Regions from separate parts of the Paenibacillus sp. R14(2021) genome, predicted to be linked through region 2. Evidence: a T-box and tRNA genes for the amino acid it is inferred to sense, from the RefSeq annotation. Region 2 holds a T-box; the other regions hold tRNA genes.

Region 1 (7,512 bases), 2.3 Mb from region 2:
TAAGTCATATGATAAAGCTTGTCCTGATATAGCTCTACGAGCTCGGCAAAAGCCCGCTGATCGCCTTTCAGAGCCAATCTTGCCAACTTCGCCTCGACTGATAACAATTGCAATTCCTCCAAACCCGCCAAGTTCCCTTTCGTGACTTAATGTTGATTATACCGTTAAAGCGCATACCGAGGCAATGAATAACAGGAAGAATATGGATTCAAACTCATAATTCACGGGTCATGATTAATTGCTCTAAAATAGTTCGATTCCATTATCATCTTGTAGTACCTTCATTGATGGTCATTCATTATGAATATTGCGATCTGCTCCTGTTCATTCCTACCAAAGGCCGGGTGCCCGCATGGTACTTGCCCATACGGGCACCCGGCCCTTGAATTCATCTTTATTTTGACGAAAGAATAGCTTGCTGCATTCCCTTCTCGCGAAGCAATAGATGAATGCTGCATTCCCTTCTCCCGATGCAATAGATGAATGCTGCATTCCCTTCTCGCGATGCAATAGATGAATGCTGCATTCCCTTCTCGCGATGCAATAGATGAATGCTGCATTCCCTTCTCGCGAAGGGAACGCAAACCAATCATCTTACGCAAACCAATCATCTTTATCAACCTGTGTTTCTCAGCCCCGCTGCAATGCCGTTGATGGTGAGCAGCACTTCGCGCAGGAGCTGCAGGTCGTCTTCTTCGCCTTTGGCGCGGCTGTCGCGGAGTTCGATCAACAGCTGCACTTGCATGTAGCTGAGCGGATCGACGTACGGGTTACGAAGGCGTATCGATTCCTGAATAACCGGAACGTTATCCAAAATCTCCGCTTGGCCCGTAATCTGCAAGATGAATGCGGATGTCCGCTCGTATTCTTCTTGAATTTGCGTGAAGATCCGGTCACGGATCGTTCCATCCGCAATCATGCCGGCATATTCCTTCGCGATTTGAAGATCCGCTTTGGCAAGCGCCATCTGCAAATTATCGATTAACGACGTGAAGAACGGGAATTTCTCGTACATGACGCGCAGCGTTTCCATCCGGTCACTGTCATCTTGAACATAACCTTGCAGCGCCGTTCCAGCGGCATACCAAGCCGGCAGCAAGTAGCGGCTTTGCGTCCATGCAAACACCCATGGAATCGCGCGCAGGTCTTCAAAACGATCGCTGCCTTTACGCTTCGCAGGGCGGGAACCGATATTCAACTCGCCAACCTCAGGCAGCGGCGTTGATTCCTTGAAGAAGGTCATGAAGTCCGGATCACGGAAGATCAGATCCTGATACTTCTGCAGCGCCGTCTCCGAGATACCGCGAGCAATTTCTTCCCAGCCAGCCAAATCGTCGACTTCCTGCTCCGGGTATTTTGCCAAACGAGCCGCCGTCACAAGCGCCCAAGTCGCTTGTTCCAAGCTGCGATAGGCAATTCCCTTCATGGAGTAACGGGAAGACAACACTTCGCCTTGTTCCGTAATTTTAATGCCGCCGCCTACCGTATGCGGAGGCTGCGCCAGAATACTGCGGTTCAGCGGCATGCCGCCGCGACCAAGTGCGCCGCCGCGTCCATGGAAGAATTTCAGCTTTACGTCAAACTTCTTCGCTGCGCTCGTAATCGAGTTGAGCGCAACGCGCAGCTCCCAGTTCGCCGTAACCACGCCGCCGTCCTTATTGGAGTCGGAGTAGCCAAGCATGATTTCATGCAAGTTACCGCGCGCTTCTACAGCTTTCCGGTACACGGGAAGAGCAAAGAGCTGTTCCATAATGCCAGGCGCAGCATGCAAATCGTCAATGGTTTCAAACAACGGCACCGCCTGCAGTGTACAGCGCACCTCGCCGTTCGCTTCTTTGCGGAACATGCCGACTTCTTTGGCGAACACCATGACTTCCAGCATATCGCTTGCACCCTGCGTCATACTGATCAGGTAGCTGGAAATACAGTTAGCACCGAACTCCGCTTGCGCACGGTAAATCGTGTGGTACACATCCAAGCATTCGCGCGTTCCCTCGGAATAAGCAAAATGCGGCGAAGTAAGCGGACGCGGATCATTCAGCAGATCATGCAGCAGTTCGATTTTCTCATCCTCAGAAAGGGCTGCATAGTCGGCTACAATGTTCATGTTCGCCAGTACTTCCGTCATCGCACTCTCGTGCTCCTTGCTGTGCTGACGTACGTCAAGTGCAGCCAGATGGAAGCCGAACAGTTCCACTTGACGGATAAGCTTACGAATATGCGTATCTGCCACGTAATCCGCAAAGTGATGACGCAGGCTGCGATCAATAACGAGTAAATCTGCTTTGAGCTCATCCGCGCTGTTATACCGCTTAGACGAACCCTTCAGCGATTCGTCGAGTGCGTTAGCCAGCTTCTCGAGCATATAGCCAAGCTTAATGCGATAAGGCTCCTTCTCGTTGCGCCACAGTTCCACGCAACGAGTCTCAACGACCTGCTCGCGGTCTTTCTTAATAGACTCGATCAGTTCATCGGAAACTTCAACGATATTCGTGCTGAAGCTCAACTGGCCCATGACTTCTGTCAGCAGCTCTTCGTATTTTTCCAGCGCAAGTCCGCGTTGAAGCTTCAAGGTTTCCCATGTTACACGGGCGGTAACCGAAGGATTGCCGTCACGGTCTCCCCCGATCCACGAGCCAAAACGGAGGTAGGTCGGAACATGCCAGCGTTCAGTTGGATAGTATTTGTCCAAGCAGCGTTCAAGTTCCTCATATACGCTTGGAAGAACTTCAAACAGAGTCTCGTCGAAATAGTACATGCCGTTACGCACTTCATCAATAACCGTCGGTTTACGGTCGCGAAGCTCGTCCGTTTGCCACAAGGTAAGCACTTCGTTCAGCAGCTTCTCACGCAATTTCTCCCGTTCGCGGTATGTAAGCGTCGGGTTGTCCAGCTCCATCATTTCAGAAGCAATGCGCTGATGAATATCCAGTACGGCGCGTCTCGTAGCTTCTGTCGGATGAGCAGTCATAACAAGCTCTAGGGAAATATCCGCAATGATTTCTTTGACGTTATCCACGTCGATTCCGCGATCCTTCAATGTCTGAATGGCGCTTTCAATGGAACCCGGCTGCACCTTCTCACCGGATGAACGCTCATAATCGCGTTTACGGCGAATTCGATGATTCTGCTCGGCAATGTTCACCAGCTGAAAATAAATCGCAAATGCACGAATAACCTGATGGCGGGTTACGGGATTCAGCGTATCAATAACCTGCTTGAATTCCTCGTAAAGCTCAGGTAAAAATTCCGCGCGCAGCGTCTTGCTCATCTCGCGAATTTTCTCGACATTCTCCAGCAGCTCATGACCGCCTTGATGAACGAGTACATCCCCCAAAATGTTACCCAGGAAACGCACATCTCGGCGCAGCAAGTTATTCGCTTGCGGTCGGCTTGTAGTCATTGTTGTTCCAGCATGTTCCGACATTCCAAATCCTCCTTAAGGTTTACAATGCAAAACCGCATTTCAAGCATCGTCGTTGGCTTGCACAGCATAACCGCATAACCAATGCTAAACATAATCTTCGGTTTTTAAAGCAGTACGCAGACCAAAATGTGTATTTACTCAGCCTATTTATAGGTTTTGCCCGCAGCAAACCTCTACATAAGCTAATTTAACCAGAAGTGACGGTTTTTTAACTCTAACCATCATACTACAAATCAAGTACCGGTTGAAGCTTTTTCACATGAGGAATGAAAGCAAATGATAAACATATAAAACAAAAAGCCTTGGAGTCCAAGGCTTTGATTCTAAATATAATGGAGCGGGTGATGGGAATCGAACCCACGCTATTAGCTTGGAAGGCTAAAGTTCTACCATTGAACTACACCCGCAGATAAATATGGTCGGGACGACACGATTTGAACATGCGACCCCCTGGTCCCAAACCAGGTGCTCTACCAAGCTGAGCTACGTCCCGATATATGTATAATCTACTTTAAAAAAAATGGCGCGCCCTGAGAGATTCGAACTCCCGGCCTTTTGATTCGTAGTCAAACGCTCTATCCAGCTGAGCTAAGGGCGCAAAATATGGAGCGGAAGACGGGAATCGAACCCGCGACCCTCGCCTTGGCAAGGCGATGCTCTACCGCTGAGCCACTTCCGCATTTCAGTGTCAGTCGCTTTTTCTTAAGCGCGACAAGTAATAATATATCATGGCCCTAAACAGAATGCAACCCTTTTTGAAGAAAAAAATTAAAAAATTATTGTTCGGGCTGCATCCTGCTTTTTTATCGTGAACTTCGCCAAATTCTCAGCTAACCATTACCGGCTCCAGCCCGATTACTTCCGGTTCCTCTTGGCTTCCTGCCAGCGCGTAAGGAAAGCATAACGGAACGCCGGTACGCGGATCCGGAATAATATCCGTCTCAATGCCGAATACCTCACGCAGTACATCTTTCGTCATAACAGCCTCTGGTGACCCTACGCTTATGACTTTGCCTTTCTTAATGCCTACCATGTGCTGCGCGTATCGTGAAGCATGATTCAAATCATGAACAACCATAACGATCGTTCTGCCCGCAGTCGCATTCAATTGCTGTAGCAGCTCCAACACCTCGAGTTGATGGGCCATATCCAAATATGTTGTAGGCTCATCTAAGAAGAGAAGGTCTGTTTGCTGTGCAAGGGCCATTGCAATCCATGCATGCTGCCTCTGGCCGCCTGAAAGTCGATCGATAGGTCGATCCTTAAACTCCAACAAGCCCGTACGCTCAACAGCCCACTGAATGATTGCACGATCCTCCTTGTTCAAGGACCCAAAACCTTTCTGATAAGGGAAACGGCCGTAAGAAACGAGCTCAGATACCGTCAGCCCGTCAGGCGCCGTTGGATTCTGCGGCAGAATGGCAAGCTGCCTTGCCACTTCCTTGGTAGACTGTTTATGTATTGATTTGCCATCCAATAATACGCTGCCGCTTGAAGGCGACATCAGCCGTGCCATCGTTTTTAAAATCGTGGATTTCCCTGATCCATTAGCACCGACTAAGGCTGTTATTTTCCCTTTGGGGATCGTTATATTCAAGTTCTCGACAATCAGTCGTTCTTCATAGCCAATGTTAAGGTTGGCAGTGTTCATTACGTTCATACCATGTCCACTCCTTGCAGCTCCCATAAAGTGATAATCGTTCTCACAATAAGATACATTCAATGATAACCATTCTCAATTAAACCGTCAAGTTATTCTGGGTAATTTCTAATTCATGTACTTCATATTATATGTTCATGCACATAAATATTCGTACCGTGTATAACTCCGTGTATAAAGGTACATTGCTGGTCGCATTTCCCCCTGCAATTGTTCCTCTTCCCACAGATGAGCTTTGAAATTGTGGACAGCTTTCTCAAGCCCGGCCTGGGTTTGGCCGCAATTTAATCCGAATATCCACAGAGTTATGCACAAAGAGACCCATTACATAAAGGGTCTCTTTGAATTATGCGCGTAGAGGGACTTGAACCCCCACGGTCGCCCGCCAGATCCTAAGTCTGGTGCGTCTGCCAATTCCGCCATACGCGCACATAAAATATATACCATTTTCATTATAAGAAAATGGTGAGCCATGTAGGACTCGAACCTACGACACCCTGATTAAAAGTCAGGTGCTCTACCAACTGAGCTAATGGCTCAAATAAATGGCTGGGGATCTAGGATTCGAACCTAGGGAATGACGGAGTCAAAGTCCGTTGCCTTACCGCTTGGCTAATCCCCATTATCAGAAATTGGTGGAGGCTGACGGGATCGAACCGCCGACCCTCTGCTTGTAAGGCAGATGCTCTCCCAGCTGAGCTAAGCCTCCGAAAATGAGAGAGATGGTGACCCGTAGGGGACTCGAACCCCTGTTACCTCCGTGAAAGGGAGGTGTCTTAACCACTTGACCAACGGGCCTTATGTAAAAATCACTGGAGCTCTCAACCGGGATCGAACCGGTGACCTCATCCTTACCATGGATGCACTCTACCTACTGAGCTATGAGAGCAAAATGGCTCCCCGAACAGGACTCGAACCTGTGACAACTCGATTAACAGTCGAGTGCTCTACCAACTGAGCTATCAGGGAACGGTAATACATTCGGGCAACTTTCACCCTGAAAACTGGATACGAACCTTTGCGAAGTTCATTACTTAGCTGAGCGAAGATGTTAACGTTGGTTTCCGAAGTGAACCCCTTAACAGGGTTCAATAGGATAAGCCCTCGACCGATTAGTATTCGTCAGCTGCATGCATTGCTGCACTTCCACCTCGAACCTATCAACCTGGTCGTCTACCAGGGGTCTTACGAATTGGGAAATCTCATCTTGAGGGGGGCTTCACGCTTAGATGCTTTCAGCGCTTATCCCGTCCGCACTTGGCTACCCAGCGGTGCTCCTGGCGGAACAACTGGTACACCAGCGGTGCGTCCATCCCGGTCCTCTCGTACTAAGGACAGCTCCTCTCAAATTTCCTACGCCCACGACAGATAGGGACCGAACTGTCTCACGACGTTCTGAACCCAGCTCGCGTACCGCTTTAATGGGCGAACAGCCCAACCCTTGGGACCTACTTCAGCCCCAGGATGCGATGAGCCGACATCGAGGTGCCAAACCTCCCCGTCGATGTGGACTCTTGGGGGAGATAAGCCTGTTATCCCCAGGGTAGCTTTTATCCGTTGAGCGATGGCCCTTCCATTCGGTACCACCGGATCACTAAGCCCGACTTTCGTCCCTGCTCGACTTGTAGGTCTCGCAGTCAAGCTCCCTTATGCCTTTGCACGCTGCGAATGATTTCCAACCATTCTGAGGGAACCTTTGGGCGCCTCCGTTACATTTTAGGAGGCGACCGCCCCAGTCAAACTGCCCACCTGACACGGTCCCTGTACCGGATTACGGTACCAGGTTAGAACTCCGATACGATCAGGGTGGTATCCCAACGTTGCCTCCACCGAAGCTGGCGCTCCGGCTTCTTAGGCTCCCACCTATCCTGTACAGATCGTACCAAAGTCCAATATCAAGCTGCAGTAAAGCTCCATGGGGTCTTTCCGTCTTGTCGCGGGTAACCTGCATCTTCACAGGTATTAAAATTTCACCGGATCTCTCGTTGAGACAGCGCCCAAGTCGTTACGCCATTCGTGCGGGTCAGAATTTACCTGACAAGGAATTTCGCTACCTTAGGACCGTTATAGTTACGGCCGCCGTTTACTGGGGCTTCGGTTCATAGCTTCGCCTTGCGGCTAACCACTCCCCTTAACCTTCCAGCACCGGGCAGGCGTCAGCCCGTATACTTCGCCTTACGGCTTCGCACAGACCTGTGTTTTTGCTAAACAGTCGCTTGGGCCTTTTCACTGCGGCCCCCTCGGGCTATTCACCCTACCGAGGCACCCCTTCTCCCGAAGTTACGGGGTCATTTTGCCGAGTTCCTTAACGAGAGTTCTTCCGAGCGCCTTAGCATACTCTGCTCGACTACCTGTGTCGGTTTGCGGTACGGGCACCTTCACCTGGCTAGAGGCTTTTCTTGGCAGCCTGAACTCATGACCTTCG
Region 2 (7,512 bases):
GTTCGTCTCCCCGTCGCTCAGGACGAAGATCAGCGGTTTCACGTTGGGATTGGCCTTCAGCTCGTCTTGGAGCATCTTCATCGCCACGACAATACCGTCGAAGGTCGCCGTGCCGCCGGCCGCTTGCAGACTGTCAACCGCACCCACGAACATCGATTGCTGCAGCGTATCGTATTTCTTGATCGGCAATTTGATGCTAACGTCGTCGGAATACGAGACGAGGCCAATGCTGTTGTCTTTGCCCAAATACTTCTGTCCCTTGAGCAGCGATTCTTTGAGCCGATTTAGCGGTTCGCCTGCCATACTGCCGGAAGTGTCGGTTACGAATACGGCCGCAATGGGCTTGCTCCCGTTCTTCTTCTCTTTCCATAGCTTCTGCGCGGAGGACAGCAGATTGCCATCGACTGGCGCGAGCTCAGACTTGTAGTCTTCAAGCCCATTAAAGCCCTTCTCCTTAGCGGCTTGCTGGTACTTCGGCTGCGTGACGAACTCAGCAAACTTCTTAATGATGTCTAATTTATCAGATGAAATATCACCTAGCGCATACAGCGGACTGTCATGTCTAACCCCGAACGGCGTAAAGACGTAACCGCTCTCTAGATCCGGTGCATTGACGAATGTCTGGTATTCCAATACAAAGCCGTCAAGCATGCCGGACTTCGCCGCATCGCGCATCTGAATCGTGGTCGACGCGATAAACGGAACATTGGCTTGGAACTTCTCGAACGCTTGAACCGCCTTATCGCCGAGAATATTGGAGCTGTCGAACGTATTGAGTGCCGTAACGAGGAAGTTCAAGCCAGTCGAGCTGGCGAAAGGATCCGTATAGCCCATGGAAAATTCATTATTGGCGATCGCTTCCGTTACGGATTTGACGTTCACCGATCCGTACTTGTCTACCAAAGCATCGTACTTGGCCTTTGCAATGACGATGCCAGGTACATTCCCGACGAGGCGCCCCGACACGAGCTGCGTCTTGATCCCGCTTGCCTTTACCATCTCGCCCCACAATTCGTTGGAAGGCGTGAACGCATCTGGGACGTATTTGCCGGATTTAATATAATCAGCTGCCGTTCCTGAAGCGATATTGCGAATTTTGACGGAGGCAGGCTTGCCGTCTACCGTAAGATTGGCTTGGTTGAATGCAGCTGCCGCTTCTGTCAGCCAGCCGTCTACGCCAGTCCCCGACTTTTCCGTGGATGAGAAGATCTCGACGAATTGATCGGTTGTATTAGGGACCGTAATCGGAAACTTCGAGATATCCGGCAGCGAATCCGCAACGTCCGCAGGATCGAGGTCGATCTGCCCTTTCACCGGCGTCTCTGTCGTAACTGAAATATCATCGTACAGCTTGCTTAGCTGCTTCCCCGCATCTTCGGCGGTCACTTGGGATTTGGACTTTCCGAGATTCGAAGTCAAATTGATTCCAAAATAGACAAGACCGAATACGCATACTAGAAAAATACCGGAAATTAGAAAGAACTTCCCCTTTTTCACCATTCAGAGCACCTCTCATTGTTTGTATAATTTCGTTTGCTGGATTAACGCGTCGATCTCTTGCATACATGGCATATTCTCAATGTCACCCGGCTCGAAGCTGTCGAGGCGCGAGATTTCCAGCAGCAGCTTATCTAGCTTCAACAAGATTTCTTCATTGGTTCCTAGGGAATTCTTGACGAAGGTAAGGTACTCGTTGTACATCGCCGTCTTCTCCTGGAGAAGATCCTTCGGAAGCGATGCTGCCTGCCTCCCCTGGAGACGCTTGAACTCCGACTCGTCAAAGACGCTCAGTCGATTCAAGATGCTGCGAACGTTCAAATAAAATAGTTTTTCTACTTCAAGAATGGTAGAAGCGAACTTCTTATAGCTGAGCTCCGCCGGATCGAATCGCTGCTGAAGCACGTTCAGCAACGTATCCTTCTTCTTATGTAAGCGGTCCAGCTGCTCCAGTGCCAGCGTGATCTCATGCTCCAGCGCTTTCATTCGCTTATAACGGGACAACGCTTCAATGTAATCCTCGTGCGTTCTGATTTCCTTTACCGGAAGCGCAAGAGGAGGTTTAAAGAGCAGTGCGTAGCTCCCATAGAGAAGCGCAAGCGCACTGGCAAGGAACAACGTGATTCCGCATGCTGCCGAGAAGGCGCTGCCTCCGATCTCGAGGCCGATGAAGCCGGGAGACAGCACCAATACGTTTACGGCCGCCACGCCAAGAAGCAGTCCCAGTAGTTTAATAAACGATGTTCCAGTCAAGCCCGATTCCTCCCGCTCCCCGCATAACTGCACTATATGTACGTCCCAAGCTGGAATAAGTTACATGCAGAACGCCGACACCTGATGTCTGAAGGTCGATCAACGGTAATTTCCTCCGCTTCTAATAGTTATGATTTGGAAATTATACCATATGCCATTACATAATATTCAATAAAATAGCTAGATTCCGAGTTTAGCGATCATGCAATAAAAAAAAGCCGCGAAGAACGCGGCTTTGTAGATCTTATATGACTCAAATTCGGCTTATTTCTTATTCCACGAATCCTTCAACGGCACCGTTCGATTGAAGACGAGGTTCTCGCCGGGCGAATGCTTGGAATCGACGCAGCAATAACCATGGCGGAAAAGCTGAAATTGCTGCTCTGGCCGAGCATGCTTCGCGAACGGTTCGATCCAAGCATTACTCACGATTACAAGCGACTCCGGATTGATGGCATCGGCCCAATTTCCGCCGTCCTCCCCCGGAACGCTTGGAGCAAGGAGCAATTCATGGTACAAACGCACTTCTGCTTTCACCGCTTGCGCAGCGTCTACCCAGTGAATCGTTCCCTTCACCTTACGGCCGGTAAACCCCGTACCGCTCTTGGTGTCCGGGTCGTACGTGCAGCGCAGCTCCGTAATTTCACCGGTCAATTCGTCCTTGACGACTTCCTCGCATCGAATGAAATATGCGCCCTTCAATCTGACCTCGGCATGCGGACTTAGGCGGTGGAAGCCCTTGGGGGGAAGCTCCTCGAAATCGTCACGCTCGATATACAGCGTTCTGGAGAAAGGAACCTCTCTGCTTCCAAGGGATGCGTTCTCGCTGTTGTTGTCGATCATCAACATCTCCGAAGCCCCTTCCGGGTAGTTGGTGATAACGACCTTGAGCGGCTTCAGAACGGCCATGACGCTCACGGTCTTCTCTTTCAAATCCTGCCGTAGGCAGTGGTCCAGAAGCGAGATGTCCACGGTGCTTTGGGTTCGGATGCTGCCGATCTCAGCAATGAAGCTGCGGATGCTCTCCGGCGTATAGCCTCTTCTGCGCATACCGCGAAGCGTAGGAAGCCGCGGATCGTCCCAGCCATCTACGTAACCGCCCTCAACTAGCTGACGCAGGAACCGCTTGCTGGTCACGACGCCCGTTAAGCTGAGCCGTCCAAACTCCCTTTGCCTCGGAGGCGCGGGGATATTAAGCTCCCGCAGCACCCATTCGTACAAGGGCCGATGGTCCTTGAACTCGATCGAGCATAACGAATAGGTGATGCCCTCGATGGCATCTTGAATCGGATGGGCAAAGTCGTACATCGGATAGATACACCAATCGCTGCCTGTTCGATAATGGCTGGCATGAACAATACGGAACAAGATGGGGTCGCGCAGGTTGATGTTGGGCGAGCGCATGTCGATTTTGGCACGGAGGACGCTAGCGCCTGCCTTGAAATCGCCGTTTCTCATGCTCGCGAACAGGATCAGATTCTCCTCAATGGATCGTTCCCGGTAGGGACTGTCTACGCCCGGCTCCGTCAAGGTGCCCCGATAAGCGGACACGTCCACCGGCGTCAAGTCGCAGACGTACGCTTTGCCCCGCTTGATTAGGATGACGGCGGCATCGTAGATACGTTCCGCGTAATCCGAGCCGAAGTAGATATGCTCCCCGGGATCGTATCCGAGCCACTTGATATCCTCAATAATCGCGTTCACATACGCGATGTCCTCCTTGAGAGGGTTCGTATCATCGAAGCGCAAATGGAACTTGCCGTTATAGGTTTGTGCGATCTCGACATTCGTCTGGATCGCGTAGGCGCTTCCGATATGCAGATAACCGTTCGGCTCGGGCGGAAACCGCGTGCACATGGTTCTGTCGAACGGAGCTGCATCGAGCTCCTCGTTTATTAATTTAACTAGAAAATAATCGGCCGTGCGAGATGTTTCGTTATCCAATGTCGGCGCCTCCTAATGAATGGGTATCGTAATAACCGGCACAAAAAACAAAAAAACTTCACCTCCAAGACCTGTTGTCTTGGGGACGAAATTTTCGCGGTACCACCCCAGATTCATTAATATGTCGCCATATTAACCTCTTCAAGTACGGCATTGCAGCAAGCCATGCGATACTCTAGCCCTGTAACGGGAGCGCCCGTCCTGCCATCCCCGAATCGGTTCCGGCATGCTGCTCAGAGGCTTGGTTCACGAACAGGCGCTTTGCTCCTTCTCAGCTGCCGGAGCTCTCTGTGGAAGCGTGTTGTCCGCTACTCTTCTCATCATCGCGTTTGAATATTTTGTCTAGGATAACAAATGAATATCATGCTTGTAAACGGCTAAATGTCCGGGATTGATACTAATTAAACGAATATTCTGTAACTTCGCGGTTGCCTGCGTAATAGTTCGCATACGATATGAACCGTTCTGCCAATGAAGTCCCCTAATATGGCTGCCGTTATTCCGGATACGCGGTTAGCGGCATTCCATTCGGTTTGACCGTGTCTTGCCACGAATAGCTTCATCCCTGCATGCGCCCCTCATTTCATCCTTATACCGCACATTATTCGATCCCAATAAGAAAGAGGCGAACGCTGCGGCCCGCCCCTTCTCCTATTCGCATATGCGTCTTAATCGAAGTAAACAGGCTTGCCTGTTTCGGCAGAAATATAGACGGCTTCAAGAATTGCCGATACCACCATCGCTTCTTCGGGCTTCACGAGCGGCTCCGTGTCATTCACGATACAATGAATCCACTGCTTCGCTTCATACTCGAAATCGGTCATTTTCTCGCCCCTGAACAGCTCCCTTGCGTTCGGATCCACATTAATGACGTTCAGGAACAAGCTTCCGTCACGCTCGCCGTTGATCCGCAAGCCGTCTTTGAAATCGGCGCCGCCCTTGGTTCCGCACAAATACGAGCCTTCCGACTTCGCGATGTTCAGCATCCAGCTGGTTTCAATCGACACGACGGCGCCGTTCTTGAACTTCACGTAGCCGAAGGCAGAATCCTCCACCTCGAACTGATCCGGTTCCCAAGAGCCCCATTCGTTTGCGGCATTCGGCGTATGCTTCAACTTATGAAACACACTGCCCGTCACGCTCTCCGGCTCGTAGTTGTTCATCAACCACAGTATCAGGTCTAGCGAATGCGTGCCGATATCGATCATGGGACCGCCGCCTTGCTTCTCCTTGTCCAGAAAAACGCCCCAGGTCGGAACGCCTCTGCGCCTCGTCGCGACCGCCTTCGCGTAATAGATCTCGCCAAGCTCACCGTTCACAATCATCTTGCGCAGGAGCTGCGAGTTCGCCTTGCTCCGGTTCTGGTATCCGATCGTCAGCTTCTTGCCGGTTCTGACGTGGGCGTCGACCATGGCCTTTGCCTCGGCGCCGGTCTTCGCCATCGGCTTCTCGCACATGACGTGCTTGCCGGCTTCCATCGCATCAATCGAAATGACCGCATGCGAAACGTTCGGCGTCAGCACGTGGACGACTTCAATGTCCTCCATGGCGAGCAGCTGCTTGTAATCCGTGTACACGCGCGCGCCTGGAACCCCGTACTTCAACGCCGCCGCGCGGGCTCTCTCCTCATTCAGATCGCAGAACGCGACCATTTCCGCCTCTTCCACCTTAGCCAGGCTCGGCATATGCTTGTCGTTCGCGATCATGCCGCAGCCGATAATGCCTATTTTCACGGTCCGCATCGCTTATCTCCCTCCCGAACGCTTGAATTCCACGGTTCTTCGTTCACGATGCGCGATATAAGCTGCTTCCAGCAGCTCCGTCAGCTTGGTGCCATCCTCCAAACCGAAAGGCATCGGCTCGTCGTTCAGCAGGCTGTTCACCCACTGCGTAAGCGGGAGCGGCTGCTCCTTCGGCAGTCGGCTTGGCGTTATCCATCCCTGCAGCGGCGAATTCGCGTGCTTGGAAATGAATTTGACGCTCTCTCCGGAGATGATCAGCGTGCCTTCCGTGCCGTACAGCTCGAATGCGGCAGGCGTCTGATACGTCACAAGGCTCGTTTCCAGCAGCGCAACCGCATTGTTCTCGAATTCGATGGAGCACTGCGCATTATCCTCGACGGACCTGCCGGTGAAATAATTAAACATGGACGTGATTCGCCGAGGCTGTCCGAGCAGCCAGCTTGCCAAGTACATCGGATGGCAGCCTAGATCCATCATCGCTCCCCCGCCCGCTTGCTGCTCGTCGTACCAATATTCGGGCAGCCAGTTATTCAGCGCGCCATCATGGCCGTTGCGAATGCGCAGCAGCGTCACGGCACCTAGCAGACCATCATCCAGCAGCTGTTTCGCGAACAAATGCTGCGGTCTCGTGCGCGCGGGAAACGAAATGCAAAATTGGACGCCCGCATTCCGCACGGCTGCAGCGATTTGATCGCATTCCGCCACGGTCAGCGCCATCGCTTTCTCCGTGAATATATGCTTGCCTGCGTTTGCGGCGGCAACCATCACTTCGGCATGCATGCTGGTCGGAGCGTTGACGACAACGGCGTCTACGTCGTCTCTTCGAAGCAGCGCATGCAGATCGGCTTCGAATGCAGCGCCAAGCTCCTCTGCCCAGTTGCGTCCCCTATCGCTATTCTCATCCCACACCGCCGTTATATTAACGCTTCCAAGAGCTTGCAGCTGCTTGGCGTATCCTTCGGCATGTACGTGCCACTTGCTAATCATGGCCACATTCAACATTGATTTCCCCTCCATAAACGAATGTCATGACTCGCAGGCGCAATCAACTTTCTCGTTCACCAAAATTTGCTTATTCAACGTCAAAAACGACCGGGTACCCTGCGCCGAACGGTGCGTCCGGACGTTCGTACTCTCCAGCCAAATAACGTCGAACGGGCGTTGTGCGTTCCAGGTACTCCTTGTCGTTCACGAATCGATCCGAGAAGCGGACCCAAGGCGGACTGTATATATAATGCGCGGTGTATCGATCATAATTGCCGTCATGCATGTAGGTACGGTGCCATACCGCATTATGGAAGAGCAGCACGGAGCCCGCAGGTGCGCAAATCACCTGTCCGATCGGCAGATCACCCTTGTCGCGGCGAATGTCCGGGGGAAGCGGCACCTGTGCTCTATGGCTGCCCGGGATCATTTCCATGTTGCCCATCCGAGGCAATGACTGATCGGTGAGCAAATACGAAGCGCGAAGCTGAAGCAGTGGAATGGGATACGCCAATTGCTTGAAATCGTAGGCGCCCGAGCCGTCTTGGTGCCATCCGCCAGCGCCGCCGAATGCCAGCTGCTTCGTGCACCA
Region 3 (7,512 bases), 2.8 Mb from region 2:
AATAGCCCGAGGGGGCCGCAGTGAAAAGGCCCAAGCGACTGTTTAGCAAAAACACAGGTCTGTGCGAAGCCGTAAGGCGAAGTATACGGGCTGACGCCTGCCCGGTGCTGGAAGGTTAAGGGGAGTGGTTAGCCGCAAGGCGAAGCTATGAACCGAAGCCCCAGTAAACGGCGGCCGTAACTATAACGGTCCTAAGGTAGCGAAATTCCTTGTCAGGTAAATTCTGACCCGCACGAATGGCGTAACGACTTGGGCGCTGTCTCAACGAGAGATCCGGTGAAATTTTAATACCTGTGAAGATGCAGGTTACCCGCGACAAGACGGAAAGACCCCATGGAGCTTTACTGCAGCTTGATATTGGACTTTGGTACGATCTGTACAGGATAGGTGGGAGCCTAAGAAGCCGGAGCGCCAGCTTCGGTGGAGGCAACGTTGGGATACCACCCTGATCGTATCGGAGTTCTAACCTGGTACCGTAATCCGGTACAGGGACCGTGTCAGGTGGGCAGTTTGACTGGGGCGGTCGCCTCCTAAAATGTAACGGAGGCGCCCAAAGGTTCCCTCAGAATGGTTGGAAATCATTCGCAGCGTGCAAAGGCATAAGGGAGCTTGACTGCGAGACCTACAAGTCGAGCAGGGACGAAAGTCGGGCTTAGTGATCCGGTGGTACCGAATGGAAGGGCCATCGCTCAACGGATAAAAGCTACCCTGGGGATAACAGGCTTATCTCCCCCAAGAGTCCACATCGACGGGGAGGTTTGGCACCTCGATGTCGGCTCATCGCATCCTGGGGCTGAAGTAGGTCCCAAGGGTTGGGCTGTTCGCCCATTAAAGCGGTACGCGAGCTGGGTTCAGAACGTCGTGAGACAGTTCGGTCCCTATCTGTCGTGGGCGTAGGAAATTTGAGAGGAGCTGTCCTTAGTACGAGAGGACCGGGATGGACGCACCGCTGGTGTACCAGTTGTTCCGCCAGGAGCACCGCTGGGTAGCCAAGTGCGGACGGGATAAGCGCTGAAAGCATCTAAGCGTGAAGCCCCCCTCAAGATGAGATTTCCCAATTCGTAAGACCCCTGGTAGACGACCAGGTTGATAGGTTCGAGGTGGAAGTGCAGTAATGCATGTAGCTGACGAATACTAATCGGTCGAGGGCTTATCCTAACGTCTTTCACAGAGACAACCAGCTAATTGTTTTGCATGAAATCATATTCAGTTTTTAGGGTGTCATCTTTACATAGATTGAAGGTACACCCACCTCGTAGTGGGTTTTTTATTGGCCTTTAGCTCAGCTGGTTAGAGCGCACCCCTGATAAGGGTGAGGTCGGTGGTTCGAGTCCACTAAGGCCAACCATTCCCTTTGGGGCCATAGCTCAGCTGGGAGAGCGCCTGCCTTGCAAGCAGGAGGTCAGCGGTTCGATCCCGCTTGGCTCCACCAAGATTGTTCAACCTATTCCCTGATAGCTCAGTTGGTAGAGCACTCGACTGTTAATCGAGTTGTCACAGGTTCGAGTCCTGTTCGGGGAGCCATTTCTGGAGAGCTGTCCGAGTGGTCGAAGGAGCACGATTGGAAATCGTGTATACGTTAACCGCGTATCGAGGGTTCGAATCCCTCGCTCTCCGCCAGAACTTTTATCGTGATCAGGCCCGTTGGTCAAGTGGTTAAGACACCTCCCTTTCACGGAGGTAACAGGGGTTCGAGTCCCCTACGGGTCACCATCTTCATCTTTCTTTCTGGAGGCTTAGCTCAGCTGGGAGAGCATCTGCCTTACAAGCAGAGGGTCGGCGGTTCGATCCCGTCAGCCTCCACCATAAATGTTTACAATGACGCGGGGTGGAGCAGCCCGGTAGCTCGTCGGGCTCATAACCCGAAGGCCGCAGGTTCAAATCCTGCCCCCGCAACCAATTACCTTCGGTGTGAGCCGAGAATTATAATGTGGAGCCGTGGTGTAGTGGCCCAACATGCCTGCCTGTCACGCAGGAGACCGCGGGTTCGAATCCCGTCGGCTCCGCCATTATAACCAAGTACGGCTCGGTAGCTCAGTCGGTAGAGCAGAGGACTGAAAATCCTCGTGTCGGCGGTTCGATTCCGTCCCGAGCCACCATTTTAGACAAGCAATAATGGAATAACTTGCCGGTGTAGCTCAGTTGGTAGAGCAACTGACTTGTAATCAGTAGGTCGGGGGTTCGAATCCTCTCGCCGGCACCATCATGGAGGATTAGTGAAGTGGCTAAACACGGCAGACTGTAAATCTGCTCTCTCTGAGTTCGGTGGTTCGAATCCATCATCCTCCACCACTTTTCTTACCTAGGGGCATAGTTTAAGGGTAGAACAGCGGTCTCCAAAACCGTTAGTGTGGGTTCAATTCCTGCTGCCCCTGCCAATTGAATGTTGTTAGTTGTTATATGGCGATCGTGGCGAAGTGGTTAACGCACCGGTTTGTGGATCCGGCATTCGTGGGTTCAATTCCCATCGGTCGCCCCATATTAACTAAACCAAAAGCTTTATGTTGGGGATTAGCCAAGCGGTAAGGCAACGGACTTTGACTCCGTCATTCCCTAGGTTCGAATCCTAGATCCCCAGCCATTTATTTGAGCCATTAGCTCAGTTGGTAGAGCACCTGACTTTTAATCAGGGTGTCGTAGGTTCGAGTCCTACATGGCTCACTTTTCTTGTTATGCGGTTGTGGTGGAATTGGCAGACACGCTATCTTGAGGGGGTAGTGCCCACCAGGCGTATGGGTTCGAGTCCCATCAACCGCACCATCAATCACATATGCGGTCATGGCGGAATTGGCAGACGCGCTAGATTCAGGTTCTAGTGTCAGCAATGACGTGGAGGTTCGAGTCCTCTTGACCGCACCATCTGCGGAAGTGGCTCAGCGGTAGAGCATCGCCTTGCCAAGGCGAGGGTCGCGGGTTCGATTCCCGTCTTCCGCTCCATCATGGCGCCATAGCCAAGTGGTAAGGCAAAGCTCTGCAAAAGCTTCACCCCCAGTTCGAATCTGGGTGGCGCCTTGAATGTTTTGTTTTCGATCGCGGGATGTAGCTCAGCTTGGTAGAGCACCTGGTTTGGGACCAGGGGGTCGCATGTTCAAATCGTGTCATCCCGACCATATCCTTATTATTGCGGGTGTAGTTCAATGGCAGAACTTCAGCTTCCCAAGCTGATGGTGTGGGTTCGATTCCCATCACCCGCTTTCCTATTTAACAGAAGCCTTTTATCCATCCGGATGAAAGGCTTCTTGTTGTTTACGGTTGCTGCGTACCGCCAGGTAGACGCCTGATAAACAGAGCGTTAGAATTGAAGAATCCCGCAATAGCTTTATTAATACGCAAAAGAAAAGATGGAGATTATGGAGATTCAACTTGAGCAGCGAACCATTGACGTTCATGTCGCATACGGCGCTGGGAAGAAGCTTTCCATCCATATCGAGCCTAACGGGTTCATTACGGTGAAGGCCCCCAACGGTACAAGCGACGAGCAGATCTTGCGCGCAGTAAGACAGCACGGACAGGCCATTACGGCACAACTGGATCGGCTTGAGAAAGCCCGTGAGGCGCTGCAGATGAAGGATTATCAAGAGGAGGGCAAGTTCCTCCACCTGGGGCAATATTGCCTTTTGAGTGATTTAATTAATACAACGGCACGGAATGAAGAAGAACTTAGACAGCGTTTGAAAAAGTTTTATTTTGCAAGCTGCAAGAAGGTTGTTTTGGAACGTATTCTAATATATCAAAAGCAGCTGAAAGTAACGCCTAAATCGATTGAAATTGTCGAGTCCAGCACGAAGTGGGGAAGCTGCAGCTCGAAGAAGCAGCTAACGTTTAACTACCGGCTAGCCATGGCCCCGATCGAGGTCATCGATTACGTCATTATTCATGAGCTATGCCATCTTGCGCATATGAATCACGATCGGTCATTCTGGAGATTGGTAGGGAGTATTATGCCGGACTATAAAGAGAAGGAAGCGTATCTGGCGCGATACGGACAGGCCATGACGCTTTAAGGTTTGCCCCGGCCTGTCTGTTTTCATCGGCTATTCGTTCAGAATGAGGTCGATTCTGTTTGCAATGAGCGTTGACGTTTGCCCCGTTGTGTTCTGACCCGCAGAAGAAGGCTCTGGCTTCATTTATAATCGTTTCGTTTATTTTCGAAGGCGTTCTGACCCAGTGAACAGCTCCCGTTAAATTCCCCTTCAACACATCCAGCTTTTCATTGTCCACACAGCCACTCCATGGATCGTACCCGATTGTTTCAGCTTGTCCACCTGCATGTCGTAAGCATTCTTGTTGATCGGGAATCCGCGGCTGTCGGCAGACGCATCGGCAACCGACTGCGCTACATCAATGCTGCTTGAACTCCCCCTTTTCCCGCAATTGCTGTTCCACATCCATAAAATCTTTCCACGTCCAGCTGCTGTCGTTAATCGGTACACCAGTCTTGGCGATTGCCGCGGTATCTCCGAGCTTGTCTAGATCAACGAGCAACCCGCGATGCGCATGGGCCTCCATAGGCAATATATCTAATTCGATCAAATCGGACCTTTGCCCACTAGAAGAAATATTTAACATCTCCGTTACATAAAAATGATAGGCATTTAATACCCAAGTCATAAACTTCTAGTTAAACAGACCTATTGGAGGATGTCATTATGTGGCGAAATGTCGTATATTTGTCGATGAAATGGAAGCTGATTTTAAGTTTCGCTGCCATTGCTCTTCTCTTTGCGGGAACGGCTCTTTACCAAGGCAATAAAACGAAGCTGGTAGAAGTATCGATGGAAACGCAAAAAGCGGAGATGGAGAACCGTATCACGGTGGCTAAAATCACGCAGCTGCTGCAAGAAATGAACGGTTTGGAAACCAACTTGGCCAAATCAAGCGATTTGGAAGCCGTTGATCCTTTTGCAGAGAAGAAAAAACAGCTGTTTGCCGAAATGGCATTGATTACGTTTGCGGCCGATACGGATTCCTATCAAAAATTGCAAGGCTTGCAAAGTCAGGGTAAGGCGTATACGGCCTACTTTGACGGTCTGGTGGATACGATGAACGATGTAGATCTGGATCCCATGGCTGCTCTGGATAAAATCGACGAGCTGCATACGAAGGCTATTGCGTTGAACCAAACGATGCTGAAGGACAATGAACAATTATATACGGCCGCTGCCGACAATGCCGAGCAGGCGCAGAGCCATTCTTTTGCATTGCTGAACCAGACGATGTCGATTTCCGTGTACGCGGCGGTATTCGTATTTATATTCACGATTGTGGTCGCGTTCCTGCTTATCCGTTCCTTCTTGCTCCCTGTGAACAAGCTGCAATCGGCGCTGCGGAAGATCGCCGATGGAGACCTGAGGCATCAGATCAACTCTTCTTCTAACGACGAGTTAGGCCGCCTGAGCCATCATTTCGATCACATGGTGAACAGAGTGCGGGACATGCTTCAGCAAACGCTTGCCGTCGCATCTTCGCTTTCCGCTTACTCGCGCTCATTTCAACAATCCTCTTCGATTACCGCCAATTCGAACCAAGATATCGTAAAGACCATACAGGAAATTTCCGTAGGCGCAGAGCAGCAGGCTGGGCAAACGGAACAAAGCGCCGGACTGATTCAGGAGCTGAACCAGGAAATCCATGCGATCACGGCATATACCGAAGCTATGCTGACGACAAGTAATGAGGCCAATCAGAATACCCGCAAAGGAGCTGCGGCTGTTACCGAATTGAAGAGAGCCTCCGAGTTCTCCCGCGATTCGATTGGCAAGGTGTATGAGGCTTTAAGCAGACTGACCGAGTTATCGAACCAAATCTCGAAAATCACGAATTCCATTACGGAAGTATCGAATCAAACGAATGTTCTCGCTTTGAACGCGGCTATCGAGGCGGCTCGGGCGGGGACCTATGGGAAAGGCTTTGCGGTGATTTCCGACGAAGTTAGGAAGCTGTCGGAGCAAACAAAGGAGTCATCCGTACATATTGGTATCATGATCGGCGAATTACATTCCGGCATGGAAACGTTCCAAACTCATATGCTGGAAACGAAAGCAAGCTTGGAGGAACAGGATCATAAAGTATCGGAAACGCTGTTCTCCTTCACTGTAATCGATCAATCGATTCAGGAAATCAGCAGGCAGATCGGGCAAATTCATCACAAGGCAGATACGACCCAGGCTAGAAATGCGACGCTCGCCGAAGCCGTTCAAAACGTAGCATCCATTGCGGAAGAAACAGCGGCGGCAGTTCAGGAAGTGAATGCTTCCAGTCTGCATCAGGACGGTGCGATTCGCGATATTGCCCGCCAAGCGGTCGACATCAATGAATTATCGCAAAGGCTGTACCAGGAAATAAGCGCGTTCAAAATCGAAGATGAAACCATAAAAGCAATTGCCGAAAGCCCAGAGAGGGCAGGGGAAACCGAAAAAGTAGCGTAGCGAATAGGAAGTAAGTCCGGCTCCACCATGAAAACCACATCCGCTCGAGGATGTGGTTTTTGCGTTCTCTGCCTTAGTATCGTCCGTATACAAAATAACGAGCCAGCTGGCTGTGCGGATCAGAGATAGCCTATATAGGCAGGGGAGTTGTACGGCAAACGGCTCACCGCTAATGGTCAGCTGCGTAAATCTAGTGCTCGCTCTGATATATCTATTTCGGATTTTGGTGTCAGAGATACGCAAGAATCACATGTTAAATAGAGCCCAATAGAGTCTGTGCTTCACTAAGTGAATGAATACGATAAAAAGATAGGAAAAAGGGGATGAGACGGCCATACCGTGCTCGCCGCAGAGGGATGCATAAACACAATTCTGAAGGAGCTGATGCTGAATAAGAGACTTCGATAACAAGGTATATGGCTATTTTCTAGAGGGCTAAAAACTGGTTAAATAGGGGAATGAAAAATCTATACGTAATACAATATAACACGAAATTTTATAATTGCTATACTATTTTCACGAAAGTTTAAAATAATATATTTATTGACTCGAAATATTAAGAGATTATATAATCTTCTCATAATTTGGATAGCCGTGTCATAAATAGTGACATGGGTTCGAGTTCTTGCGACAAGCTCCGCTTCGAGCTAGAGATGCGTTATTTTATCAACTGGTAAGTAGGTATTTAGGCAGTAGACTTATTAACTAGTTGGAAGATATAGATAGAGAGGTGGTACAGCACGGCGGGAACAGAATGAAATAGCTTCGCAATCATGTAATTCTATTAAGTGGTAAATAGGTATTCATTCACGGTCCTATTTAACTAATTCGGTGAAGAGGTGACAAGGCTTGACTAGAAAAAGTAAGAAAATGGCTTCTGCTCTTTTTTCTATGCTGCTTGCATTTGGAGTGGTAACACCTGCTTTAGCCATGGAATCTCAGTCAAACGATCCCATAAGAAAAAGCCAATGGACCGAGCCGCATGCGGCTGTTGATCCTACAATTCACAACAGCTCGAATACGCAAGCCGCGGAGCAAGCTTCTGCCGCGCTTCCTCCGTTCGCAAGCCCGTTGTCCGAAACAC
Region 4 (7,512 bases), 1.8 Mb from region 2:
CGCGGGCTGATGGATGCCCGTCCAAGCAGTGAGGCTGATGTGTAGGCAAATCCGCACATCGATAAGGCTGGGCTGTGATGGGGAGCGAAAATTGCAGTAGCGAAGGTCATGAGTTCAGGCTGCCAAGAAAAGCCTCTAGCCAGGTGAAGGTGCCCGTACCGCAAACCGACACAGGTAGTCGAGCAGAGTATGCTAAGGCGCTCGGAAGAACTCTCGTTAAGGAACTCGGCAAAATGACCCCGTAACTTCGGGAGAAGGGGTGCCTCGGTAGGGTGAATAGCCCGAGGGGGCCGCAGTGAAAAGGCCCAAGCGACTGTTTAGCAAAAACACAGGTCTGTGCGAAGCCGTAAGGCGAAGTATACGGGCTGACGCCTGCCCGGTGCTGGAAGGTTAAGGGGAGTGGTTAGCCGCAAGGCGAAGCTATGAACCGAAGCCCCAGTAAACGGCGGCCGTAACTATAACGGTCCTAAGGTAGCGAAATTCCTTGTCAGGTAAATTCTGACCCGCACGAATGGCGTAACGACTTGGGCGCTGTCTCAACGAGAGATCCGGTGAAATTTTAATACCTGTGAAGATGCAGGTTACCCGCGACAAGACGGAAAGACCCCATGGAGCTTTACTGCAGCTTGATATTGGACTTTGGTACGATCTGTACAGGATAGGTGGGAGCCTAAGAAGCCGGAGCGCCAGCTTCGGTGGAGGCAACGTTGGGATACCACCCTGATCGTATCGGAGTTCTAACCTGGTACCGTAATCCGGTACAGGGACCGTGTCAGGTGGGCAGTTTGACTGGGGCGGTCGCCTCCTAAAATGTAACGGAGGCGCCCAAAGGTTCCCTCAGAATGGTTGGAAATCATTCGCAGCGTGCAAAGGCATAAGGGAGCTTGACTGCGAGACCTACAAGTCGAGCAGGGACGAAAGTCGGGCTTAGTGATCCGGTGGTACCGAATGGAAGGGCCATCGCTCAACGGATAAAAGCTACCCTGGGGATAACAGGCTTATCTCCCCCAAGAGTCCACATCGACGGGGAGGTTTGGCACCTCGATGTCGGCTCATCGCATCCTGGGGCTGAAGTAGGTCCCAAGGGTTGGGCTGTTCGCCCATTAAAGCGGTACGCGAGCTGGGTTCAGAACGTCGTGAGACAGTTCGGTCCCTATCTGTCGTGGGCGTAGGAAATTTGAGAGGAGCTGTCCTTAGTACGAGAGGACCGGGATGGACGCACCGCTGGTGTACCAGTTGTTCCGCCAGGAGCACCGCTGGGTAGCCAAGTGCGGACGGGATAAGCGCTGAAAGCATCTAAGCGTGAAGCCCCCCTCAAGATGAGATTTCCCAATTCGTAAGACCCCTGGTAGACGACCAGGTTGATAGGTTCGAGGTGGAAGTGCAGCAATGCATGCAGCTGACGAATACTAATCGGTCGAGGGCTTATCCTATTGAACCCTGTTAAGGGGTTCACTTCGGAAACCAACCCTAACATCTTCGCTCAGCTAAGTAATGACCTTCGCAAAGGTTCGTATCCAGTTTTCAGGGTGAAAGTTGCCCGAATGTATTACCGTTCCCTGATAGCTCAGTTGGTAGAGCACTCGACTGTTAATCGAGTTGTCACAGGTTCGAGTCCTGTTCGGGGAGCCATTTCTGGAGAGCTGTCCGAGTGGTCGAAGGAGCACGATTGGAAATCGTGTAGGCGCTAACCGCGTCTCGAGGGTTCGAATCCCTCGCTCTCCGCCAGATCTGGCCCGTTGGTCAAGTGGTTAAGACACCTCCCTTTCACGGAGGTAACAGGGGTTCGAGTCCCCTACGGGTCACCATTTTCTCTGAAATTCCTTCAAGAAAACAGTTGCATTGAGCATAAGAAATAGGTTATAGTATTACTTGTTGCTCAAACATGGAGGCTTAGCTCAGCTGGGAGAGCATCTGCCTTACAAGCAGAGGGTCGGCGGTTCGATCCCGTCAGCCTCCACCATAATGATTTACAATGACGCGGGGTGGAGCAGCTCGGTAGCTCGTCGGGCTCATAACCCGAAGGCCGCAGGTTCAAATCCTGCCCCCGCAACCAATTACCTTCGGTGTATACCGAGAATTATAATGTGGAGCCGTGGTGTAGAGGCCTAACATGCCTGCCTGTCACGCAGGAGACCGCGGGTTCGAATCCCGTCGGCTCCGCCATTATAACCAAGTACGGCTCGGTAGCTCAGTCGGTAGAGCAGAGGACTGAAAATCCTCGTGTCGGCGGTTCGATTCCGTCCCGAGCCACCATTCTTGACAAGCAATAATTGAATAACTTGCCGGTGTAGCTCAGTTGGTAGAGCAACTGACTTGTAATCAGTAGGTCGGGGGTTCGAATCCTCTCGCCGGCACCATCATGGAGGATTAGTGAAGTGGCTAAACACGGCAGACTGTAAATCTGCTCTCTCTGAGTTCGGTGGTTCGAATCCATCATCCTCCACCACTTTTCTTACCTAGGGGCATAGTTTAAGGGTAGAACAGCGGTCTCCAAAACCGTTAGTGTGGGTTCAATTCCTGCTGCCCCTGCCAATTAAATATTGTTGTATGGCGATCGTGGCGAAGTGGTTAACGCACCGGTTTGTGGATCCGGCATTCGTGGGTTCAATTCCCATCGGTCGCCCCATTTTAACTAAACCAAAAGCTTTATGTTGGGGATTAGCCAAGCGGTAAGGCAACGGACTTTGACTCCGTCATTCCCTAGGTTCGAATCCTAGATCCCCAGCCATTTTATGCGGAAGTGGCTCAGCGGTAGAGCATCGCCTTGCCAAGGCGAGGGTCGCGGGTTCGATTCCCGTCTTCCGCTCCAATTTTTTATCTGGCGCCATAGCCAAGTGGTAAGGCAGAGCTCTGCAAAAGCTTTACCCCCAGTTCGAGTCTGGGTGGCGCCTCCACAAATTTATACAACATGTGCCCTTAGCTCAGCTGGATAGAGCATTTGACTACGAATCAAAAGGTCAGGAGTTCGAATCTCTTAGGGCACGCCATTAAATATGCCGGCGTGGCGGAATGGCAGACGCGCGCGACTCAAAATCGTGAGGGAAACCGTGGAGGTTCGAGTCCTCTCGCCGGCACCAATTTAAAAATTTCAGCGCTGTATGTACATTATGTACATACAGCGTTTTTGCGTTCTAGTCTTATATTTCAATTTTGTAAAAGGGTGGGGTGTAGATGGTGTTGAATCAGTCAGCAGCCATTCAAGATGAGATTGTTGAAACGTGTCCGCTCTGCGACACGGATGTTCCGAAGAATAAGCAGTTTATGATTTGGCAACCGTGTTCATGATGACTTTGTCCATGATTCCGAAGGTGCTTTCATATTTATATATACATATGTTTACTATGAATCGCAAAAAGAGATGTATTTGGCTGACTACTCGAGCGCAACATTGAGCGGAACGGAAGCTATCATTGGGTTGAACGATACAAATGGTATGGCCGCCAGGCATTTGAGTTCGCCTTACATCGATTTGTTTTAAATCAGCATGGAGGAATTTCTTTAGAGCGGTTAAAACAACGGTGAGTGCGTTGTCCCTCCTTGAGAAGGAAAGAATCAAAACGCGTAGGGCTCCTCAAAGGATCAAGATTGCATTATACGCATCCGCCAACCGCCAATAGGCTTGAATTTTTGAATCATCATTAGATAACAACACCGCAAGTAACATTGAGTATGGAACGTGTACAAGCAATAGAAGCGGAATTGACAGCAGTTGAGCCGACAATGCAACGACGTTTAATCGAGGCTTTTCATGCTGCTCTAAACGAATAAAACACGTTCAAAAGAGGATGAATTTATTTCTTCGTCTAAATAGGCGGAGAAATTAAAAAATTACTAAAGCTTATTTTGTCTGCAGGTCAGTGGTTCTGCAGACTTTGTCAACTAGAGATGTGTCGAAGAGCAGTGAAAGGTACGATAGGAAACACGGATAGGTATAGGCAAGTAGAGGCTAGATGTGTGTTGAGAGGGCTGAACTGCAGTCGTAGCTCATAAAGGAGCAAGCAGGTACAACCTGAATTAAATAGGTGCAAATGACGTTTGAGTCGTGCAGCAAATGCTTTTTATGCATGTGTTCGGTCTTAGGGTCTGCTAGCTCCCCGCCTGAGGTCTAGGGCTAAAAACCGTCGCGGGTCCGTTTTGAATCATGGCAAAACAACCTACAATAAGGACATAAGCAAGAAACGAAACAACGGCAAGGCAAGCAACGTAAGAAACGAATAACAGTAACTTATAGAAAGGCGGTGACTGAACAATGAACGGAAAAAATGCACTTGGCGCGATACTGGTATTGGTCGGAGGACTTATGGTCTTGAAATTCCTGCACATTAATCTGGGAGGCATCATTGGTTTCTTGATGCCCTTCATCCTGATCGGACTCGGCGTTGTCGGCGTAAAAAACAACAGCAAAATAATCGGAGCCGTGTTGATCGTTGTGGGCGGACTTATGCTGCTCGGCAAACTGGCTGGTATTATCACGCTTCTGCTGGCAATCGGCTTGATCGTTTGGGGCGTGTCTTATTTCAAAAATCGTCATAACCGCGTCTAACATACAACAGTGATCGTCATTGAAGTTCTGGAACGGAGGAGGCTTAAATCATGAGCATTATGCGAAGAGTGCGGGATATGACAGTCGCTACGCTAAACGAGCGATTGGAGAAAGCGGAAGACCCAGTGAAGCTGATCGACCAGTTTCTGTGGTCCACAAGGGAAGAAATTATACAAGCAGAGAAGCTGTATCAACAGTGTCTCGGTCACAGCAATCATCTCAAAGTACAGTGGCTGCAGGCGGAGCAGTTAAAGGAGAAACGCGAGCAGCAAGCCATCATTGCCCTTAAAGCCGGCGAAGAACATGTCGCCCGCATCGCGCTGATGGAGAAGGCAGCCAGCGAAGAGCGCGCTAATCAATACCATGAGCTCTACGAGCAGGCCGCGGTGAGCGTGAAGGATCTAGAGGAACAGCTGCGCGAGCTGCGCAGCGAATATCAAAGCGTCTACGATAAACGGGAGTATTTTGCGGCACGAATGGAGTCCCTTCGTCTGCAGCAGCGGCTGAACCAACGATATGCCAATGGCGGTGTGTATAACAGTTCACCGGGCCAACAGCCTTCCGGCATGTTCCGCAAGCTGGAAGACCGGATCAGCGACCTAGAGCTGGAAGCACGGAGCTTACGCGATTTGCGCAAAGCGGGGCAAGAGTTTCTGACCAGTGCAGGACAAACGATGCAATCCGTTATCGAACGGGAGATGGAGTCGCTGAAACGTAAACTGCAGCAGGAAGGATGGAAATCGTAATGAAGAAACTGTATCGGTCGCGCCGCGATAAAAAACTGTTCGGCTTATGCGGCGGACTTGCCGAAATGTTGAACGTCGATGCGACGCTGCTGCGGATTCTTCTTATCGTCGTGACTGTCTTTACAAGCGGAGCATTGATTCTCGTTTATATCTTGGCAGGTTTAGTCGTGCCGAAGGATCCATACGGCGGTTATGGTCCCGGAGCAGGTGGATTCAATGGCGGATGGAATAACGGTCCCTATGGAGGTGGCCAATACGGAAACGGTGGAAACGGTCCGGGTCACGGACATGGAAGCTCCTACGGGAATTCCACAAATCCAGGACCGATGAACAATTGGCAGCATCCACCCGCTCAGACCCAGGCACAACCTGCCTCCAACATTGATGCGATGATGGAAGACTTGGAGAAACGCGCATTGAAGAAAGAAATCGAAGAGCTTCGCGCCAAACTAGCGAAACACGAGAAGGGAGAGTTTTAAACGATGAGTATTTTCAAACGTATGAAGGATATGACGAAAGCTTCCGTACATGAGCTCTTGGACAAAATGGAAGATCCGGTTGTCATGCTGAATCAATATCTCCGCGATATGGAGGCAGAAATTCACACAGCGGAGTTGACGGTCGCGAAGCAAATGGCCAATGAGCGTCGTATGAAACAGCGCCTGGACGAAGCGGAAAGAGGCGGCGTTGACCGCGAAGGAAAAGCCGAAACTGCACTTCGCGCTGGTCAGGAAGAGCTTGCACGCAAACTGCTGGAGGAGAAAATCTTCTTCGATCAAAAGACTGCGGAGTACGCCGAACTGCATGCGAGTGCAAAGACTCAGGCCGAGGAGCTGATGAACCAGCTGCATGGGATGAAGGATGAATACTACCAGCTCCGCAACAAGCGCAATGAGCTCGCAGCCCGCGCGCAAATGGCCAAAGCCAAGAAACAAATGGCACAGGCAGCATCTGTACATTCCATCGAAAGCGGCAGCGCTTCACGCGGTTTCAGCCGTATGGAAGAGAAGATCATGCAGCTGGAAGCAGAAGCGGATGTCATTCGAGGACCGTTCGGAACGTATAACGCTCCTTCCGCAGTAAGCACAGTCGATACGGCAAAGCAATTGAAAGTCGAAGAGCAGCTGCAAGCACTTAAAAGCAAGCTGAACCCGCCATCAGGCGAATAAGTCCACTCCAACAGCTGAACAATATGCCCATTTGGTCGATGCGAGTAAGCGGCATCGGCCACTGGCATGTTTTTACGCGTTTACATAAGGAAGGGGGAGGGCCGTGAGCGAGCATTCGTCCGTGCCGAAGCAAGAGCCGTTAGAAACTCAAGCTGACAGTTCGGAGACGGTTGTGGCAGAGCGGGGCCAATATCCAGTTTACCGCAATGACGGGGTACCGCCGCCCATTCAGGCCGAGAAAAGAAGAAATGCTGCGGAAACGGTGCTGTGGTTATTCGTCATTCTTGGATTAATCGTACTGGTGCTGCAGGGAACCGGCTATGTTAAGCTGTTTGCGCTGCAAAGCAAAGCGGCGCTGATCGGGTTGACGGTCATTGCGGTTGCGCTTGTGCTCGCTGCCGTTTACAGTTATTTACAAGGGATGAAGCTCCGTGCCGCACTTAAGCGGCTGACGGATCAACAACGGCGTAAGCGTCAACGCGTGACATTGCCCGCAGAGGGAAGCAGCAGGGCGGACACGGAAGCGTTGTCCGAGGAGGACGACGTATGGACGGAGCAGGTGCGTTTCTCGGCTGTGATCGAGGAGCGGGAACGTCTGGCCCGCGAGCTGCATGATGCTGTCAGTCAGCAGCTGTTCGCGATTTCGATGACGGCAACGGCTGTCAGCCGTACGCTGGAGAAAGACTGGGAGCGCGCAAAGCGCCAGGTACAGCTCATTGAGGAGATGGCATCCGTGGCGCAATCGGAAATGCGCGCGCTGCTGCTGCATTTGAGACCGGTGCATTTGGATGGCAAGAATTTGAGTCAGGCGCTTCATAGCCTGATTGAAGAATTGAAACAGAAGGTACCGATGGCGATCACGCTGGAAGCGGATGCGACGATCAAGCTGGATTCGGAAGCAGAGGATCATTTGTTTCGAATTGCGCAAGAGGCGTTCTCGAATGCGCTGCGCCACTCCAAAGCGGATCAGCTCAATATCTATCTGCAGCATGCGGGTCCTTACGTCCGGCTGACCATCCAGGATAACGGAAGCGGGTTTAATTTGGAAGAG

The links. The T-box of region 2 lies ahead of KXU80_RS05720 (glutamine--tRNA ligase/YqeY domain fusion protein). A T-box ahead of a tRNA ligase gene usually reads a tRNA of that ligase, here a tRNA-Gln.
Region 1: it encodes a tRNA-Gln, which carries the amino acid that the T-box ahead of KXU80_RS05720 (glutamine--tRNA ligase/YqeY domain fusion protein) is inferred to sense. The anticodon was not compared.
Region 3: it encodes a tRNA-Gln, which carries the amino acid that the T-box ahead of KXU80_RS05720 (glutamine--tRNA ligase/YqeY domain fusion protein) is inferred to sense. The anticodon was not compared.
Region 4: it encodes a tRNA-Gln, which carries the amino acid that the T-box ahead of KXU80_RS05720 (glutamine--tRNA ligase/YqeY domain fusion protein) is inferred to sense. The anticodon was not compared.

What each region holds. Positions count from the first base shown of each region.
Region 1 is NZ_CP080269.1:3,484,651-3,492,162, forward strand. Features, by position in the region: gene sigW (RNA polymerase sigma factor SigW) at 1-107, opposite strand, end outside; gene ppc (phosphoenolpyruvate carboxylase) at 617-3,427, opposite strand; tRNA gene KXU80_RS16210 (tRNA-Gly) at 3,761-3,834, opposite strand; tRNA gene KXU80_RS16215 (tRNA-Pro) at 3,844-3,920, opposite strand; tRNA gene KXU80_RS16220 (tRNA-Arg) at 3,949-4,025, opposite strand; tRNA gene KXU80_RS16225 (tRNA-Gly) at 4,032-4,106, opposite strand; gene KXU80_RS16230 (ABC transporter ATP-binding protein) at 4,254-5,087, opposite strand; tRNA gene KXU80_RS16235 (tRNA-Leu) at 5,437-5,516, opposite strand; tRNA gene KXU80_RS16240 (tRNA-Lys) at 5,551-5,626, opposite strand; tRNA gene KXU80_RS16245 (tRNA-Gln) at 5,634-5,709, opposite strand; tRNA gene KXU80_RS16250 (tRNA-Val) at 5,721-5,796, opposite strand; tRNA gene KXU80_RS16255 (tRNA-Glu) at 5,811-5,885, opposite strand; tRNA gene KXU80_RS16260 (tRNA-Thr) at 5,901-5,976, opposite strand; tRNA gene KXU80_RS16265 (tRNA-Asn) at 5,981-6,056, opposite strand; rRNA gene KXU80_RS16270 (23S ribosomal RNA) at 6,180-7,512, opposite strand, start outside.
Region 2 is NZ_CP080269.1:1,186,968-1,194,479, forward strand. Features, by position in the region: gene KXU80_RS05710 (vWA domain-containing protein) at 1-1,500, opposite strand, end outside; gene KXU80_RS05715 (hypothetical protein) at 1,513-2,250, opposite strand; gene KXU80_RS05720 (glutamine--tRNA ligase/YqeY domain fusion protein) at 2,515-4,194, opposite strand; T-box leader at 4,273-4,527, opposite strand; gene KXU80_RS05725 (Gfo/Idh/MocA family protein) at 4,863-5,936, opposite strand; gene KXU80_RS05730 (Gfo/Idh/MocA family protein) at 5,940-6,938, opposite strand; gene KXU80_RS05735 (phytanoyl-CoA dioxygenase family protein) at 7,009-7,512, opposite strand, start outside.
Region 3 is NZ_CP080269.1:4,336,750-4,344,261, forward strand. Features, by position in the region: rRNA gene KXU80_RS20195 (23S ribosomal RNA) at 1-1,158, shown strand, start outside; tRNA gene KXU80_RS20200 (tRNA-Ile) at 1,272-1,348, shown strand; tRNA gene KXU80_RS20205 (tRNA-Ala) at 1,357-1,432, shown strand; tRNA gene KXU80_RS20210 (tRNA-Asn) at 1,449-1,524, shown strand; tRNA gene KXU80_RS20215 (tRNA-Ser) at 1,530-1,620, shown strand; tRNA gene KXU80_RS20220 (tRNA-Glu) at 1,639-1,713, shown strand; tRNA gene KXU80_RS20225 (tRNA-Val) at 1,731-1,806, shown strand; tRNA gene KXU80_RS20230 (tRNA-Met) at 1,823-1,899, shown strand; tRNA gene KXU80_RS20235 (tRNA-Asp) at 1,933-2,009, shown strand; tRNA gene KXU80_RS20240 (tRNA-Phe) at 2,024-2,099, shown strand; tRNA gene KXU80_RS20245 (tRNA-Thr) at 2,128-2,203, shown strand; tRNA gene KXU80_RS20250 (tRNA-Tyr) at 2,208-2,292, shown strand; tRNA gene KXU80_RS20255 (tRNA-Trp) at 2,305-2,378, shown strand; tRNA gene KXU80_RS20260 (tRNA-His) at 2,404-2,479, shown strand; tRNA gene KXU80_RS20265 (tRNA-Gln) at 2,506-2,581, shown strand; tRNA gene KXU80_RS20270 (tRNA-Lys) at 2,589-2,661, shown strand; tRNA gene KXU80_RS20275 (tRNA-Leu) at 2,675-2,760, shown strand; tRNA gene KXU80_RS20280 (tRNA-Leu) at 2,773-2,859, shown strand; tRNA gene KXU80_RS20285 (tRNA-Gly) at 2,863-2,937, shown strand; tRNA gene KXU80_RS20290 (tRNA-Cys) at 2,942-3,012, shown strand; tRNA gene KXU80_RS20295 (tRNA-Pro) at 3,034-3,110, shown strand; tRNA gene KXU80_RS20300 (tRNA-Gly) at 3,124-3,194, shown strand; gene KXU80_RS20305 (M48 family metallopeptidase) at 3,351-4,004, shown strand; gene KXU80_RS20310 (hypothetical protein) at 4,342-4,611, opposite strand; gene KXU80_RS20315 (methyl-accepting chemotaxis protein) at 4,650-6,428, shown strand; gene KXU80_RS20320 (S8 family serine peptidase) at 7,278-7,512, shown strand, end outside.
Region 4 is NZ_CP080269.1:2,959,762-2,967,273, reverse strand. Features, by position in the region: rRNA gene KXU80_RS13860 (23S ribosomal RNA) at 1-1,433, shown strand, start outside; tRNA gene KXU80_RS13855 (tRNA-Asn) at 1,557-1,632, shown strand; tRNA gene KXU80_RS13850 (tRNA-Ser) at 1,638-1,728, shown strand; tRNA gene KXU80_RS13845 (tRNA-Glu) at 1,734-1,808, shown strand; tRNA gene KXU80_RS13840 (tRNA-Val) at 1,888-1,963, shown strand; tRNA gene KXU80_RS13835 (tRNA-Met) at 1,980-2,056, shown strand; tRNA gene KXU80_RS13830 (tRNA-Asp) at 2,090-2,166, shown strand; tRNA gene KXU80_RS13825 (tRNA-Phe) at 2,181-2,256, shown strand; tRNA gene KXU80_RS13820 (tRNA-Thr) at 2,285-2,360, shown strand; tRNA gene KXU80_RS13815 (tRNA-Tyr) at 2,365-2,449, shown strand; tRNA gene KXU80_RS13810 (tRNA-Trp) at 2,462-2,535, shown strand; tRNA gene KXU80_RS13805 (tRNA-His) at 2,554-2,629, shown strand; tRNA gene KXU80_RS13800 (tRNA-Gln) at 2,656-2,731, shown strand; tRNA gene KXU80_RS13795 (tRNA-Gly) at 2,738-2,812, shown strand; tRNA gene KXU80_RS13790 (tRNA-Cys) at 2,824-2,897, shown strand; tRNA gene KXU80_RS13785 (tRNA-Arg) at 2,914-2,990, shown strand; tRNA gene KXU80_RS13780 (tRNA-Leu) at 2,999-3,080, shown strand; gene KXU80_RS13775 (LiaF transmembrane domain-containing protein) at 4,253-4,546, shown strand; gene KXU80_RS13770 (PspA/IM30 family protein) at 4,597-5,292, shown strand; gene KXU80_RS13765 (PspC domain-containing protein) at 5,292-5,771, shown strand; gene KXU80_RS13760 (PspA/IM30 family protein) at 5,775-6,461, shown strand; gene KXU80_RS13755 (sensor histidine kinase) at 6,565-7,512, shown strand, end outside.